Regions from separate parts of the Neobacillus sp. SM06 genome, predicted to be linked through region 2. Evidence: riboswitches for the same ligand, from Rfam matches in the RefSeq annotation. Region 2 holds a riboswitch; the other holds the start of a gene.
The links. A riboswitch is a leader RNA that binds a small molecule or an ion and turns the genes downstream of it on or off. The one in region 2 is predicted to bind lysine.
Positions count from the first base shown of each region.

Region 1: another riboswitch for lysine. It lies ahead of ACQYAD_RS15550 (aspartate kinase); the one in region 2 lies ahead of ACQYAD_RS11800 (amino acid permease).

Region 1 covers NZ_JBNWEO010000018.1:87,443-96,186, reverse strand. Annotated here, with positions in the region: gene sdhA (succinate dehydrogenase flavoprotein subunit) at 1-75, opposite strand, end outside; gene ACQYAD_RS15560 (succinate dehydrogenase cytochrome b558 subunit) at 229-837, opposite strand; gene ACQYAD_RS15555 (YslB family protein) at 1,258-1,710, shown strand; gene ACQYAD_RS15550 (aspartate kinase) at 1,788-3,011, opposite strand; lysine riboswitch at 3,131-3,310, opposite strand; gene uvrC (excinuclease ABC subunit UvrC) at 3,378-5,174, opposite strand; gene trxA (thioredoxin) at 5,307-5,621, opposite strand; gene ACQYAD_RS15535 (electron transfer flavoprotein subunit alpha/FixB family protein) at 5,789-6,766, opposite strand; gene ACQYAD_RS15530 (electron transfer flavoprotein subunit beta/FixA family protein) at 6,799-7,572, opposite strand; gene ACQYAD_RS15525 (enoyl-CoA hydratase) at 7,651-8,415, opposite strand; gene ACQYAD_RS15520 (TetR/AcrR family transcriptional regulator) at 8,441-8,744, opposite strand, start outside.
Region 2 covers NZ_JBNWEO010000015.1:456,391-465,134, forward strand. Annotated here, with positions in the region: gene ACQYAD_RS11785 (cytochrome b N-terminal domain-containing protein) at 1-468, shown strand, start outside; gene ACQYAD_RS11790 (response regulator transcription factor) at 701-1,399, shown strand; gene ACQYAD_RS11795 (sensor histidine kinase) at 1,377-2,615, shown strand; gene ACQYAD_RS11800 (amino acid permease) at 2,660-4,138, opposite strand; lysine riboswitch at 4,238-4,431, opposite strand; partial or broken gene ACQYAD_RS11805 (YitT family protein) at 4,660-5,476, shown strand; gene ACQYAD_RS11810 (DUF2164 domain-containing protein) at 5,678-5,920, shown strand; gene ACQYAD_RS11815 (DMT family transporter) at 5,936-6,904, shown strand; gene ACQYAD_RS11820 (DUF421 domain-containing protein) at 6,953-7,813, opposite strand; gene ACQYAD_RS11825 (DUF1657 domain-containing protein) at 7,835-8,041, opposite strand; gene ACQYAD_RS11830 (DUF1657 domain-containing protein) at 8,119-8,322, opposite strand; gene ACQYAD_RS11835 (MarR family winged helix-turn-helix transcriptional regulator) at 8,603-8,744, shown strand, end outside.

The sequences.
Region 1 (8,744 bases), on a different contig from region 2:
GTGTTCTGTAATTTTAACTGTTGCCATCAAGCCGGCTAAACCGCCGCCGACGACAATCACCTTACCTTTACTCATCGTGACTCACTCCTTAAATCATTAATCCTTCCATGATTAACTTCCTGGCTAATCAGAATTTATATCCATAAATAAATTCTGAAGCATACATTGAAACTGCGACTCTGTCTTCGTCCTTAGGGACTCGGCAGTCGGCGGGTTTTCATTTATCTATCAAACAAAAGCAAGCAAATCTCGAATTCCAATAATTGCAAGCAGAACAAAAATCACCATTGTGACATATGTAGAAATTCTTTGCGAACGAGGAGAAACGGTAATCCCCCAACTCACAGCAAATGACCATAATCCGTTTGAAAAATGAAAAATTGTCGATAATACGCCAATAAGATAGAACCAGAACATAAATGGCGATGATAAGATATTGGCCATCATTTGAAAATTAAGTGCTGTCCCTAGCGCATAAGCAATCCTTGTTTCCCAAACATGCCACGCAACGAAGATCAGGGTGATAACCCCAGTAATGCGCTGCAGCAAAAACATCCAGTTGCGAAAATAGCCTAATCGTCCATTGTTAGGAGCGGCAGTAAAAGCAATATAAAGGCCATAAATTGCATGATATAACAGCGGCAGGAAAATCAACACAATTTCTAGAATGATCAGAAATGGAAGACCTTCCATAAAGCCGATTGCACTGTTAAAAGATGACTCTCCCCTTGTAGCAAAATAATTGACTGTGAGATGCACGATAAGGAATAATCCGACTGGAATAACTCCGAATAATGAGTGCAGTCTGCGGTGAACATACTCCCGATTACTTGCCATATTTTTACCCCCTTTAGATTTTCATGATGAAAAGATTTCACCTTTTTCCCTATGGGAAAAGTAAAATCTATCATCATAGTAAATTGTAAAGCCTTCTTTTTAACAATTATGTGACAAGTTCATTTTACTCCCATCACCTTGGAGCGTCAAGAAACCGTATACACAAATATTTTATAAACATAAAATTTTTTAAATATATTGATAAGATGTTGTCACACTACAGCAAGAGTCTTGATTTGATAAGCAAATCTTCCCTTTAGAAGCCATAATTTACCGCCAATTTTTTTGGTAAAAAGGGAATCATAGTAAATAGCGGATTGTAATGGATTTATATTAAAATAACAAATTCTTCGGATTTAAAACTCTATTTTTTTCTAAAAATAGATTGTATATAATAGTATGATAGAAAGAGGGGAGACCATGAAAGAACAAATGCCAGCTGAACTAGCTCATACAACTGAACCGGAAAATATGACTGTTTTCGGTTACGAACTTTTAAGGGAGTTTCTGATCCCTGAACTATTAGGGAAAGATACTCCGGAAATTTTATATTGGGCTGGAAAAAAGCTCGCCAGAAACTATCCTGTTGAAACCAAGGAAGACCTTATTGATTTTTTTGTGCAAGCCTCATGGGGAGACCTTGTCATTAAAAGCGAAACAAAGGATGAATTAGAATTCGAGTTGACAAGCCCATTGATGGTATCCCGTGTAAAAACAAAAGCTGAACATTTTTTCCAGCTTGAAGCCGGTTTTTTAGCCCAACAAATTGAACATCAAAAGGGTGTAGTTGCAGAGGCTTTTGAACACCCTGTTAAAAAGGCGCAAAAAGTTCAGTTTACCGTAAAATGGGATCGAAAAGACAGCATCCTGTAGGCTTATTAAAACCATTCCATTGCGGAAAAAGCTTTCATTGGAATGTCCAGTGAAAGCTTTTTCGCGCCTATTTTATTTTATTGCTGGGCCGCCCCTAACTCAAAGGCATCGTGAAGTGATTGAACCGCCTTTAACATATCCTTTTCCTTTACAACAGCCGAAACCTTAATTTCCGATGTACTCACCATTTTTATATCAATCTGGTTGGATGCCAGTACTTCAAACATTCTAGCTGCTACGCCTGGATTGGAAATCATGCCTGAACCAACAATGGATACTTTTGAAAGTTGATTTTCCGCTTCGATTTTTTCATATTTCAGCAGCTCTTTGTTGCTTTCCAATACATCCAGTGTTTCCAGCAAGTCGGCTGTTTTAATGGAGAACGACAGATTGGTTGTATCGGAATCCGTTTTGCTTTGAATGATAATATCAACGTTAATATGATGCTGAGCGAGAGTCGTAAAGATGGTCGAAAGATTCGTTAAGGAATCGGCAAGACCTAAAAGCGTTACTCTTGTAATTTCATCTTCAAATGCGACACCGCGGACAACCAAATTTTGTTCCATTTTTGCTTCCTCCTCTATCACTGTACCTTCCATTTTTTCCATACTCGAACGTACTTCAAGCCGTATGTGATAATTCTTGGCAAATTCGACTGCTCTTGGATGCAAAACACCAGCACCCAAATTGGCCAGTTCAAGCATTTCGTCATAAGAAATATCCGCAAGTTTGCGGGCACTTTTCACATATCTCGGGTCGGTCGTATAAACGCCGGTAACATCTGTGTAGATATCGCATTTATCTGCCTTCAGAGCGGCAGCTAATGCGACAGCCGTTGTATCGGATCCGCCCCGGCCAAGAGTGGTAATTTGACCATCCTCTGTAACTCCCTGGAAACCTGCTACGATCACGACTTTCCCATTAGCGAGCTGTTTATTAATTGCTTCAGGGTTGATTTTTTTTATCCGGGCGTTTCCGTGAACCGGCTCTGTCATGATTCCTGCCTGCCAGCCTGTGAATGATACGGCATCCAATCCTTTTTCCGCTAATGCCATTGCAAGCAAGGCAATGGTTGTTTGTTCGCCTGTCGTCAAAAGCATATCCATTTCGCGCTTGCTTGGCTGTGAAGAAATTTCCTTTGCCAAGTTTACAAGCTGATCTGTCGTTTTTCCCATTGCCGAGACAACCACGACAACATCATTTCCTTGTTGTTTTTCACTTTGCACGCGATCGGCGACATTTAAAATTCTTTCCACATTTCCGACGGATGTTCCCCCGAATTTCTGTACAATTAAACCCACAATGACCCCTTCTTTCAAATTTTAAAATTGCGGCAGCACTTTTCCCATTCTTTTGCAAAATAAAAAGCAATGAGAACGGCATCCCATTGCTTTGAACACGAAGTAATCCAACGTATACAATGTGAGATAGCTCTCCAAGACGGCCGCCTTGACAATCCAGTATTTATTCAACACAGGACCAGCAAAGAATGAAAATTGAGTCAATCTTTGCTTCGGCGAACATCCCCTTTCACCACCCGTCTTTGAAGCTCATTCTTCTCGGGATTGCTACTATTGAAGTTCGCACCTCTACCTTCACTTTAATACTATAAAGTGATAGTAATATAAAGTTTATCTCATTATAGCATAAGGTCGTTTCTCTGACAATCAGGAATCATGAAGTTTTTGAATTAGTTTCTCTGCTACGTCAGCCGGCAGTCCAAGCGACCGGAACTGTTCAACTGTAGCTTCTTTCATTTTTTTCACAGAGCCAAAGGTTTTTAACAATAATTTTTTTCGTTTTTCCCCGATACCGTCAATATCATCAAGCATTGATTGAAATGCATTTTTCCCGCGAATTTGCCGGTGAAACGTAATGGCAAAACGATGAACCTCGTCTTGAATTCGCTGGAGCAAATAAAATTCCTGGCTGTTCCTTGCCAATGGAACAACTTCCAATGGATTGCCATAAAGCAGCTGGGACGTTCGATGCTTCTCATCCTTAGCAAGCCCGGAGAGCGGGATATCAAGACCAAGCTCATTTTCCAATATATCACGAACTGCTTCGATATGCCCTTTTCCCCCATCAATGATAATTAAATCAGGAAGTGGGAGTCCTTCTTTTAATACCCGAGAATATCTTCTTCTAACAACTTCGCGCATGGACTCATAATCATCAGGTCCTTCAACTGTCTTAATTTTATATTTGCGATATTCCTTCTTGTTTGCCTTTCCATCTAGAAAAACAACGACAGCAGACACTGGGGAAGTTCCTTGAATATTGGAGTTGTCAAAAGCCTCTATTCGGTGCGGTGTATAAATCCCCATCGCCTTTCCAAGGTTCTCAACCGCCTTAATCGTCCGTTCCTCATCTCTTTCAATCAGCGAAAATTTCTCGTTTAAGGCAATTTGCGCATTTTTTACAGCCAGCTTAACAAGATCTTTCTTTTGCCCTCGCTGGGGTTTGATCACTTTCACGTGAAGCAGCTGCTCCGCGACATCGCTTTCAACCGTTTCCTGAACCAAGATTTCCTTTGGTTTAAAATGATTGGCTTTTTCATAAAATTGTCCCAGATAGGAAAGCATTTCTTCCTCCGGTTCACCGTAGATCGGAAACATCGAAACATCCCGTTCAATTAATTTTCCTTGGCGGACAAAAAAGACTTGAACACACATCCATCCCTTATCAACAGCATATCCAAACACATCGCGATCAGTAAAATCGGTCGTTGTCATTTTTTGTTTTTCCATTGTCGTTTCAATATGGGCAATTTTGTCACGATATTCTTTTGCCCGTTCAAAGTCCAGCTCCTCAGCCGCAAGAAGCATTTTTTCCGACAGTTCTTTTTTTATCTCCTTGTAACCGCCATTTAAAAATCGGGTAATCTCATCCGTTATTTGTTTGTACTGTTCTTCGGAAACCTCATTGACACATGGTGCAAGGCACTGTCCTAAATGGTAATACAAACAGACCCGATCAGGCAGGGTTGAACATTTTCTTAATGGATAAATGCGGTCAAGCAGTTTTTTCGTTTCATTGGCCGCTTGAACATTGGGATAAGGGCCAAAATATTTCCCTTTGTCTTTTTTGACTTTCCGGGTGATGATCAGTTTCGGATGTCTTTCAGCTGTCAGCTTAATAAAGGGATAGCTTTTATCATCCTTCAGCATAATATTATACTTCGGATCATGTTTTTTGATTAAATTGATTTCAAGCAGCAATGCTTCAATATTGGAGGATGTAACAATATATTCAAAGTCTTCAATTTCATTTACCAGTCTTAGCGTTTTGCCATCATGGGATCCGGAAAAGTACGAGCGAACGCGATTTTTTAATACTTTTGCTTTCCCAACATAAATAATGGTTCCTTGTCGGTCTTTCATTAAATAGCAGCCAGGCTGATCAGGCAGCAGTGCAAGTTTTTGTTTGATTATTGGATTTATGCCGGCCACCTCTTTTACCATTTTTGATCATTGCATATGTGTATGATTCTGTTAAAATTTTAAAACATCGTTCGTAAAAAGAAAAGAAAAATCAATGGGGAAGTTGATCAAAAAGAAAACCTTAGCCAAGGTGTCGGCTAAGGTTTTTTATGCTTACAGGTTGCGTTCAATCACGCTCTTTAGTGCTTCTTTTGGCTGGAATCCAATTACTTTATCTACCACTTCACCATTTTTGAAAAGAAGCAAAGTAGGTATGCTCATGACACCAAAACGTGCAGCCGTTTCCTGGTTTTCGTCAACGTCAAGCTTCACAATTTTTACTTGATTGCCCATTTCAGCATCAATTTCTTCTAATACAGGTGCAATCATTTTACATGGTCCGCACCATGGTGCCCAAAAATCACAAAGAACTAAACCTGAGCTTGTTTCTGCAGAAAAAGTTTGATCGGTTACATGTGAAATAGCCATTTTGAAAAATCCTCCTAAAAAATACTCATATACTACGGTCAGTATATCATCGTTTCATCTTACATGCTAATAATTTGATTCCCTCGTTACTTTACCCTTTTTTCGTGAAAGTATGTCGTCTGGCAAAAAACAAGAAGAGCAGCTCCAACCGCTGCTCTTCTGCGTCGTTATGAATGAACTTTCAGCTTTTTAAATTCTTCTGTCAGCATTGGAACGACTTCAAAGAGGTCGCCAACAATGCCATAATCGGCTACTTTAAAAATATTTGCTTCTGGATCCTTGTTAATGGCAACAATTACTTTTGAGTTGGACATTCCTGCTAAATGCTGAATAGCTCCGGAAATTCCGCAGGCTATGTACAGATCCGGCGTTACCACTTTTCCCGTCTGACCGATTTGCAAGGAATAGTCGCAATAATCTGCATCACACGCCCCGCGTGAGGCACCAACTGCACCGCCAAGAACGTTTGCTAGTTCCTGTAATGGTTCAAAGCCTTCCTTGCTTTTAACACCGCGTCCGCCAGAAACGACAACTTTCGCTTCGGATAAATCAACCCCTTGGCTCGCTTTGCGGACAACTTCCTTTATAATTGTCCGAAGATCTTTTATTTGAACAGCTAGTGATGAAACATCTCCGCCTCTGGATTCATCTTTTTCAAGTGGTGCAATATTATTTGGACGAATCGTTGCAAAAATCAATTTATCTGTTGCCATTTTCTTTTCAAACGCTTTGCCCGAGTAGATCGGTCTTGTGAAAAGAATGTTTCCACCAGCCGCTTCAACACCAGTTGCATCGGATATCAAGCCTGAATCAAGCTTTGCAGCTACTTTTGGTGCGAGATCTTTTCCAAGGGCAGTATGTCCTAAAACGATTCCTTCCGGTTGTTCTTGCTCCACTACAGCTAGCAATGCCTGAGAAAAGCCATCCGGCGTGTACTGCTTCAAATTTGCTTCTTCAACAACAATCACGCGGTCTGCGCCATGATGAATAAACGATTCAGCTAAAGCGCTTACAGAATCACCGACTAAAACCCCGACCACTTCGCCGCCTTCTGCCACGGTTTTCGCTGCAGCAACTGCCTCAAAAGAAACATTCCGCAATGCGCCATCTCGAACTTCACCTAATACCACTACTTTTCTAGCCATTCAAATCCCTCCTGAATCAATTTTTCCGTTTCTTAAATCACTTTTGCTTCCGAGTGCAGCAGCTGAACAAGCTCTTGTACTTGATCACTCAGCTCGCCGGAAAGAACTTTTCCTGCTTCTTTTTTTGGCGGAAGATAGATTTCAATTGTTTTTGTTTTCGCTTCGACATCCCCTTCCTCGAGATCCAGATCATCCAACTCCAATTCCTCAAGCGGTTTCTTCTTCGCTTTCATAATCCCTGGAAGCGATGGATAGCGAGGCTCGTTTAAACCTTGTTGTGCAGTTACTAAAAGTGGAAGAGTTGCTTCAATGATTTCGGCGTCGCCTTCGACATCCCGGGTAACGGTTGCTTTTCCGCTATCGATCTCAAGCTTCGTGATTGTGGTCACGTAAGGGATATCAAGCAATTCAGCCACACGCGGTCCAACCTGGCCTGATCCTCCATCAATTGCAACATTTCCGCCAATAATTAAATCGACATTCTTGTCTTTTAAGTACTGTGCAAGAATTTTTGCGGTTGTATATTGATCGCCTTCTTCAATATCGTCTTCCGTATTAATCAAAACGGCTTTGTCAGCGCCCATTGCTAGAGCCGTCCGCAATTGTTTCTCCACTTCCTCATTTCCGACGGAGATAACCGTTACTTCACCGCCATGCGCGTCACGCACCTGGATCGCTTCCTCAATGGCATATTCATCATAAGGATTGATGATAAACTCTGCTCCATCCTCATTGATTTTACCGCCGGAAATCGTAATTTTCTCTTCCGTATCAAACGTTCTTTTCATTAATACATAAATGTTCATGGTTTCCCTCCTATTATTCAAAGATTGTTTTAGTTCTAAAGATTTCAAAAAATGTAGGTAAAAAAATTTTGATGCGACCTATTCACCCTTGAAATTTGGTTCCCGCTTTTCAATAAAGGCTCGAATTCCTTCTTTGGCATCATTGGACATGAAAACTTCCCCAAATAGTTCAGCCTCTTTTTTGATCCCTTCATAAAACTCTTTTGTTTTGGTAAAATTTAATAACGCTATTGCTGCTTTTAACGATCCAGGACTTTTTTTGGCAATCTTTTGCGCCAGTTGTTTTGCCTTATCCAGCAATTCGCTTTCCGGATAAGCATGGTTGGCTAAACCATATTTTTCTGCTTCAAGTCCGGTAATTGGCTCAGAAGTGAACATCATTTCAGCTGCTCTTGCCATCCCAACATATTTAGCTAAGCGTTGCGTGCCGCCATATCCCGGGACAAGTCCAAGTTGAAGCTCCGGCAAACCGAGTTTTGCCGTCTCGCTTACAAGCCGAATATGGCATGCCATTGCCAACTCAAGTCCACCACCAAGTGCCGCGCCATGAATGGCTGCAATAACTGGTTTCGGACATCGCTCAATCCGTTCAAACAATTCCTGTCCCCGGCCTGAGAACCGATCGGATGCTGAGATGGTTGTGAATTCTTTAATATCGGCTCCTGCTGAGAAAAATCTTCCTTCCCCATGAATAACAAGAACTTTGACTTCCTTGCTTGGCTCAATTTCATCTAGAACCTCGGAGAGCTCCTGCAGCAGCCCTTTTGACAAGGCATTCGCCGGCGGCCGATTCAATGTGATAACAGCAACACCGTCTTCAACAGACCATGATAAAAATTCCAAAGCAATCCCCCCTTGATTGTGTTTTTCACTTCCTGCACCCATTTATTAGTAGATGATGAACTTTTCCTGCCAATGCATTTAGATCGTACTTTTCCTCGTTCATGACCCATGATGTTGCGGTTTCATCAATGGTTCCAAAAATCATTTGCCGGGCAAGCCTGATATCCAGCTCACTTGAGAATTCGCCGTTTTCAATTCCTTCGAGTAAAATCTTATCGATTACTTTCAGGTATCGTTTTAAAATGTTATTGATCTGCAAGCGAATTTCCTTATTGGACTGCCGTAGCTCAAGCTGAGTAACGACTGCCAAGTGATGGTCATCGGAAAGC
Region 2 (8,744 bases):
CATGATAATTCATTTACGGAAGTGGCAGCTGCTTCAGTCGATGCAAACAGCGCAATCTCAAAAACGGATGAAGTAAAGACATCCGAGACAAAACATACTTTTCTCGAACATTTTCGAACACTTTTTGGCTATGGATATATTGTTCTCGGGGTTGTAATGATATTATCGATTATGGCACCACCCGCTATCGGACCAGATCCTTTGACCGGAATAGAAGTAACAAAACCTTTATGGCCATTTCTTTGGATTTATTCATTAGAAGAATGGTTTGGTATTAATGGCGCTTTAGTAGGCAGTGCGATTTTGTTCACCGGATTGCTTGCAGTTCCATTCTTTGACCGAGGAAGTAAAATCGCTTTTGGAAAAAGAAAATTAATTCTTTCGATTGGGATATCAATTGTAATCGTTTTAATTATCTTAACGATTTATGCAATGCTTTCCCAGCCAGTTGTACATCTTGATATGTAATTTGCAAAAAAGTTAATGTTTTTCAAACGGTTTCTTCTCCATTGGTTTGACTTCGCTTGAAAGGCAGCTGCTTCAGCTTTTAAACGACGCCCTTCCAATATTGGTTGAGTAATAAAAACTATTTAATCAAAAGTGGTTCTCCTCCTTTAGTTTTTCAGGAGGAGTTTTTTTCTTAGCAAATTTTTATCCATAAATTTATAATGAGCTTATCTTGATTTGTGGAGGAAAACAATTGAAAATTCTGGTTGTTGAAGATGAACAAGCATTGTTAGATGGAATTGAAAAAATTTTAACGGAAGAAAACTATCATGTTGATACTGCTGTTACCGGTTATGACGGCTTGGAACTCGCCATTCAAAATATATATGATGTCCTTTTGCTCGACATCATGCTTCCTGAAGTGGATGGATTTGCGATCGTGAAAACGCTGCGTGAAAAAGGGATTCGAACCCCAATTCTTCTATTAACTGCAAAGGATAGTGTCGAAGATCGTGTGAAAGGCTTGGATCTCGGGGCGGATGATTACTTAATCAAGCCATTTGCCGCTCCAGAGTTGCTAGCCAGAATCCGCGTTTTGCTTCGGGGAAAAGGGGAGCAGGTCGAAAGCATCCTTGCCTATGGTCCGATTCGCGTTAATGAAAACGAGCATGACGGATACATCGGAGAACAGAAACTAAATTTAACGGTTAAAGAGTATTTATTATTGGAATTCTTTATCCGAAACAAAGAGCAAATATTGGTTAAAGAACAGATTTTTAATCGAATCTGGGGCTTTAGCTCTGAAGCGGGATTAAATATTGTTGATGTCTATGTCCATCACTTACGGAAAAAACTTGCAGCCTATCATTTGGATCATTACCTTAAAACAGTTAGAGGGATCGGCTTTATGTTAAAAGGAGACGAAGAAGATGTTTCGACAAACGAAAATTAAACTCGTCTCTTTATATACTCTTGTTTTTTTTCTGCTTTTGAATGCACTTGGAATCAGTACATACTTATACATGGAACGGATCTCATTTCTAACCATTGACGAAAACCTTGATAGCAAAGCGAACCATTTTCTGTTAAACCCTTCAAAAGAAATACCGGAGGAGAGCGGGAGGGAATCAGATCGCCGAATTTCCTATATTACGTGGGATAAAAACAAAAAGGCGATAAAGAGCTATCCAAAAAAAGCTTTTTTTCAAAACGATTATCCCTATTTTTCACCGGCAAAAAACCCCGAAAAGCTGCGAACTGTGAAAATTTCGAATCATTCTTATCGGGTTTTAACAATCAAAACGCCGAATGTGGTGGTTGATCAAAAAATAATTAATACAATCCAACTCATTTATAATATTGATCCGGAAGTGCATATGCTTCGAAACTTGTTGTTGATGATGGGGGTTGGAAGTGGTGCGGGTTTAATCCTCTCTGTTTTGGTTGGGTTCTTTTTAGCCAATAAAGCACTGGTACCAATTCAAAAATCGTGGGAAAAACAAGCTCAGTTTGTTGCCGATGCTTCACATGAACTTCGGACACCCCTCTCCGTCATTCAAACGCATTTGGAATTACTTTTCCGCCATCCGTCAAATACAATTGAACAAGAAAGCGAGGTGATTTTTAAAAGTCTTTCAGAAGTAAAAAGAGTTAATAAATTGGTAGCTGATTTATTGACTCTTGCACGGTCGGACTCGAATGAACAATTGCTCAATCGCCAGGACTTTTCCATCACAGTATTGTTGCATTTGATTGTGGAACAATTTACCCCTATTGCCGAATTGAAGGAAATTCAAATCATCGAAAACATTCGTACGGAGGTCCTGTTTAAGGGGGATCAAGAAAGACTGCACCAACTGTTTGTGATTTTGATGGACAACGCCATTAAATTTACCGGGAAAAAAGGGAAAATACAAATTGGCTGTTGGCGTGAGGGAAATGCTTTGATAATCGTCGTGGAAGATAACGGGATTGGGATATCGAAAGAGGATTTACCCCATATTTTCGATCGCTTTTACCGGAGCGATAAAGTTCGTTCCAGAGCAGAAGGCGGTACAGGGTTGGGTCTATCCATCGCAAAATGGATTGTTGTAGCCCATCATGGCCAGATTAGTGTTGAAAGCAAACAGAACGTTGGGACAAAATTTACCATAAAACTTCCCATTTAAAGACAAAGCACACTAGCTAAAGAACTGGTGTGCTTTGTTTAGGATTATTCAAGTTCACATTTTTCTAGTGGAACCACTTTCGTCTTCATTGCGAATTTGTAGCCAAGCCATAATGCGAGGAAAAGCGGTATGCCAATGTATGAAACTAAAACGCCATTCCAGTCAATATGATCTCCCAAAAAGGCAGAATAGTTTTGCCCCAAAATAACGATACCGCAAACAATAAACGCGAAAATCGGGCCAAATGGATAAAATTTTGATTGATACGGCAGAATGCTGAGATCTTTACCTTGGGCAATGAAAGCTTTACGGAAGCGGTAATGGCTGAGCGCTATCCCAAGCCAGGCGATAAATCCGGACATTCCTGAAGCGTTTAAAAGCCAGACATAGACAGTACCGTCTCCGAATAAGGAGGCGAGAAAAGCAAGGGTACCGACAAGTGATGTGGCGATTAACGCGTTTAGCGGAACACCGCGTTTGTTTAATTTACCAAGAAACTTAGGTGCTTTCCCATCACGCGCTAATTCCCAAAGCATACGAGTCGAGGCGTACATACCGGAATTTCCGGCTGATAATACCGCCGTTAAGATAATCGCATTCATAACCGATGCAGCAAATGCGATACCAGCCCTTTGGAAAACGAGCGTAAAAGGACTGACAGATACATCCCCATTTGCCAAATTTCCGTTTGTATATGGAATTAATAACCCAATCACAAAAATGGCCAGAACATAGAACAAAAGAATCCGCCAAAATACTTGTTTAACAGCCTTTGGTATTGCTTTTTTCGGATCATCGCTTTCACCGGCAGCTACGCCAAGGAGTTCTGTTCCTTGAAAAGAGAAACCTGCAGCCATAAAAATTCCAAGCATCGACAAGAATCCGCCATGGAACGGGGCATCACCAATTGTGAAATTTTTAAATCCAATAAATTCTCCACCCATGAGGCCAAAAATCATTAAGGTTCCTGCAATGATAAAGACGATAACCGTAACGACTTTAATAAGAGAGAACCAATATTCGGCTTCGCCAAAACCTTTAACAGACAAGTAGTTTAATAAAAACATAAGAACCAAAAAAGTGCTGCTCCAAACAAGCGATGGGGTATGAGGAAACCAAAATTTCATGATCATTGTAACGGCTGATAACTCAGCTGCAATGGTAATTGCCCAGTTGTACCAATAGTTCCAGCCAAGCGCAAACCCGAGCGAAGGATCAATAAATTTTGTTGCATACGTACTAAAGCTTCCGGCAACTGGCATATATGCGCCCATTTCTGCAAGACTTGTCATTAAAAAATATACCATGATGCCAATTAATAGATATGAGAGTAAAGCACCTCCTGGTCCAGCCGAATGGATCGCACCTCCGCTAGCTAGAAACAATCCTGTACCAATCGTTCCTCCAAGAGAAATCATGGTCAGATGACGCGTTTTTAAACCGCGCCTCAGTTCTGTAGGATTACTGTTGCTATTGTTTGAAACAAAATTTGCTATTTCTTTTCTTACTGTAGATGATTGCATGTCTTTACGCTCCTTTTCATATTTTTTGGAAGGAGTTTGGAGCATAAAAAATACCACCAAAAGGCTATTGGCGGCATATCATACCCCACATTGCGCCTTCCGAAAGATAGCACAACACGTTTTTGCCGGCAAAGTAAAAACGTGACAGTTCTGTTCCTGTTTGGAAACAGCCCCAGCATGCCTGAACAGAGATCCAAAAGCACACTTCGGCAGCTTTTCCTTTCACCCGGAGTCAGCGATTTCTCTGCATCTCGTCCAAATTACTAATAAAAGCCGCGACCTCTACCTCATCGGTTGGATGAGGAGTTATCTTATTAAATTTATAATTCAAAGTTACCCGCACTTAAAGTAAATGTCAATACGTATCAATGAAGAAACACAATACAGAATATTGCCGCAGTATTCGAATGGAAAGATGGCAAACAAATGCAAATTGTTGCAAAAAACTATTAAATTTACTTTAAAGAAGAGAATCGATATGATTTTTTTATAATTATTGGTTGTTTGCAACAGGGGGTAGTCTGATGCGAATTTTCGGTATTTTTGTTGGATCGATCATTGTCGTCATTGCTTTTAATCTGTTCTTAATTCCTCACGCGGTATTAAGCAGTGGTATGAGTGGGATTTCTATGGTATTAGGGATGATAACGCCCATCAATACCGGTATGGCTAATTTCCTCTTAAATCTCCCGCTTTTAATTATCGGCTACCTAAAACTAGGGAAAAAATTTATGTTGAATTCCATTTTTTTCCGTTTTGATTATCTCTGGCGGACTGTATATAGTTCCTGTTTATGCGATTGCTCATGATTCAATCTTATCGTCTATTTTCGGAGGGGCATTAGCAGGGCTTGGGATCGGGATTGTTTTTCGTCATTCCGGCTCGACTGGCGGATTTGATATTATCGGAATGATCGTCTCAAGGAAAAAGGATTTCCCAATCGGAATTCTGCTTTCAAGTATGAATGCCGTTGTCATTATTATTAGCGGCTTTTTGTTCAATTGGGATTCGGCCTTAAATACGTTGGTATCCATTTTTGTTACTGGGAAGGTAGTAGATGGCATATACACCCACCATGTTAAGCTCACGCTTATGATTGTTACAGAAAAGCGCGAGGAGATGCGCCGGCACTTGATTGAAAATTTGTATCGCGGTTTGACCATTGTTGATGGCGTTGGAGGATATACCAATGATCAAAGAAGTATCCTTTTTGTTGTTCTCTCGCGATATGAGCTTCAAGATGTAAAAAATTTGATTGCTGGTGTTGATCCAAAATCATTCGTCAATATTACCCAAACGATTGAAGTAATGGGATTATTTCATAAAATTAGTCCATAATGAATTACAAAACGGTTCAGCCTCTTTATTTGAGAGGTTTTTTTTGTTAAAAGGATTTTCGCCAAGCCTTAGAGAATATAGTATAGAGTAAATCAACCGCAGGAGGCTGTCCAATGTAAGCTGCCCTTACTTTAAAAGAAATTAAATATAAAGTGAGGGATTTTGCATGGATCGTATTTTTGCGAAAAGGAAGTGCAGCAGATGTTTATTCAATTTACCAAACAACAAAAAGATGCAATGATTCGGGAAATCCAGCGGTATTTTTATGAGGAAAGAAATGAAGAAATCGGCAATTTGGCAGCAGAAAATCTACTTGAATTTTTCAAACAAAATCTGGGACCGCACTTTTACAATGAGGCCATTAAAGATGCACGTCTTTTAGTGGAGCAAAAAATGAATTCGATTGAAGAAGATTTATATGCCTTGGAAAAGAAGACAAAGTAAAGAGGAGGGGAAAGGGTGCGACCCATTGTTTTAGGCATCTTTGCTGCTTTCTTTTTCGCTTCTACCTTTATCTTAAATAGAGCGATGGATTTATCTGGCGGAAGTTGGATTTGGAGTGCTTCCTTGCGCTACTTTTTTATGGTTCCTTTCCTATTGGCCATTGTGTGGGGGAGAGGCAATTTAAGGCCGCTGTTTCTGGAAATGAAGCAGCGGCCGGGTGCCTGGCTGCTTTGGAGTACAATCGGCTTTGGTTTTTTCTATGCCCCTATTACTTTTTCTGCTGCCTATGCACCTGGATGGCTGATTGCAGCAACTTGGCAAATCACAATCATTTCCGGCTCACTACTTGCCCCTTTTTTTAGTGAAACAATTCCCACACGAAACGGCCCGGTGAAGATAAAAGGAAAGATTCCTTTTAAAGGTCTGGGCATGTCCATCATTATTTTATTGGGAATCATCCTCATGCAGCTGGAGCAAGCCGGGCGGCTATCGGTGAAGGAGTTGCTTCTCGGTGTATTGCCAATGATGCTTGCATCGTTTGCGTATCCGTTAGGAAATCGAAAAATGATGGATGTATGTGAAGGCCGCTTGGATTCCTACCAACGAGTGCTAGGGATGACTTTTGCCAGCTTGCCATTTTGGTTTGTTTTATCTTTCTATGGTATGGAAACAGTTGGTCTTCCGAGTATGGGACAGACAATCCAATCTGGCATTGTAGCGATTTCTTCTGGTGTGATTGCAACTGTATTATTTTTCAGGGCAACGGATTTGGTGAGGGGAAATATGCGGAAGCTTGCTGCTGTTGAAGCGACTCAATCGACCGAAGTTCTTTTTGCTTTAATCGGGGAATTGCTATTTTTAAAATCCGCTTTTCCATCCTTCCTTTCATGGATGGGGATCTTCCTAGTAATGGCGGGAATGGTATTGCATAGCTATTTTTCACATAAGCTTGAACGAATAAAAAGGCAAGGTGTAAGCATTTAAAAAGTCAAAAGATCCTAGTCAATTGCGATTGATCAGGATCTTTGTTCTTTATCCATTTAAATAGGGAGTGAGTTTTTCGATTTCCTTTTGCATTTTTTCTGCATTTGATTTATACATTTGTTTTGCTTTTTCATCGTCTGTTCCTAATGAAAATAATTCAAGATCGGCTTGTACTTTTTTTAGCATTGCCAATAACAGCGGACGCTGGGTTGGTGACGGTACCTGAATTTTATCATCATAAATATCAACGGTAAGATCCCCATATGAATCAACTTGACCTAAAAAGACATTTTCAAGTGTTACGCCCAGTTTTTCAAGCTCCAAATGTAGCCATCTTCGGCTTTTTCCGGCTGAACGTAACGCTTCATCCAAAATGCTCCCGTCCATGATGACGGTTTGCGGTTCTTTTTCACTAGGCATCTTCATTTGCAAATCTTTTGGTGTTAATGGACGATTTTCTCTTTTTAGAAGTGCGCTTAAATTTCCTCTTGGCTCTAGGACGGCAAATTCTACGTCTGCAACGCGAAAGATGTCTTTTTGCCGTAATAAAGCGGATAGTTCATCAATTGTATATTTTTCCTTTTTTAGATTTTCTTCAAGAATTTTTCCATCTTTAATAATGACAGTTCCTTTACCTTCGACAAAATCACGAAACTTTTTACTATGCAAGGATAAAAAGTCCACACCTAAGGTAACGGCTCCGAATATGATCATGGCTAATGCACCATGATATATATTGCTTTCAAGCCCTGTTACCACTTCGCCTGCAATGCTTCCTATTGTGATCCCGGCAATGTATTCAAAAAAAGACAGCTCAGATATTTGCTTTTTCCCAAGAATTTTAGTCGTGAAAAACAGCAATAGAATAAAAAGAATCGATCGAAAAAGTATCATCGTCCAGCCATCCATGGTTCCTTCACCTCAAAAAAATTATGACCCTTTGTACTGCGGTTCTAAACGATCCAACTCATCACTTCTTGTTTGGAGATCATTTTGTATATCTTCCATTATCAGCATGGATTCATGAAAAACTCGTTGCGCTTCTTCATCTAGGGAATTCAGCGCAAGTGATGATAATTGCGATTTGATTTCCTTGACAGTGGAAAGTGTTTGCTTAACATTTGAAGCAATTGTCATATGCTCACGTCCATTCGTTACGATTGAAAAATATGTATCAGGGTGATGGTTGGCGAAATCGCCAACCAACTTGCTTTTTACTGATTGTACTGCGGTTCTTCAGCCTGAATTTCTTGTAAGCGAGGTTCAAGACTGTCAAGAACGGCCTTTGTTTGTTGAGCGGCTTGCTGATATAGCTGTTTTGCGTTTTGATTGTCTGTTGCAAGAGCAAATGTCTCAAAGCTGGCTTGAGCGCTTTTTAAGCCTGCGAGTGCTTGCTTCACTTGTGTACCTACTGTCATGGTTTTTAACCCTCTTTCTTTGAAAAATAACTTACGGAACTAGTATGCCTTGGTACACTGTTCTTATGTATTTTGTAGAGGAGTACAAAGATGGCAATAAAAGTAAATAAAGACATATAGTTAATGTGTCAATAGGATAAAACAAACTTTTCAACATGTTGATAGTAATATGTTGACATTGCCTAATGGGGCTGTTTATAATTTTATTTCGTAACCCCTTTATTTCGTATACGAAATATTCTACTAGGTACATTTACACTATATAGGAAGTGAGGAAGCAATGTTTGCACTAAACAATGAAATTCTTGAATCTTTTTTGGAAATTAACAAAGCAATCTACAGGCTCGTTAAAAAAGAAGCCGACCGAATGGGTATTACGGTTGTCCAATTAAAGGCGCTCTATAAAATATCCAACAATCCGG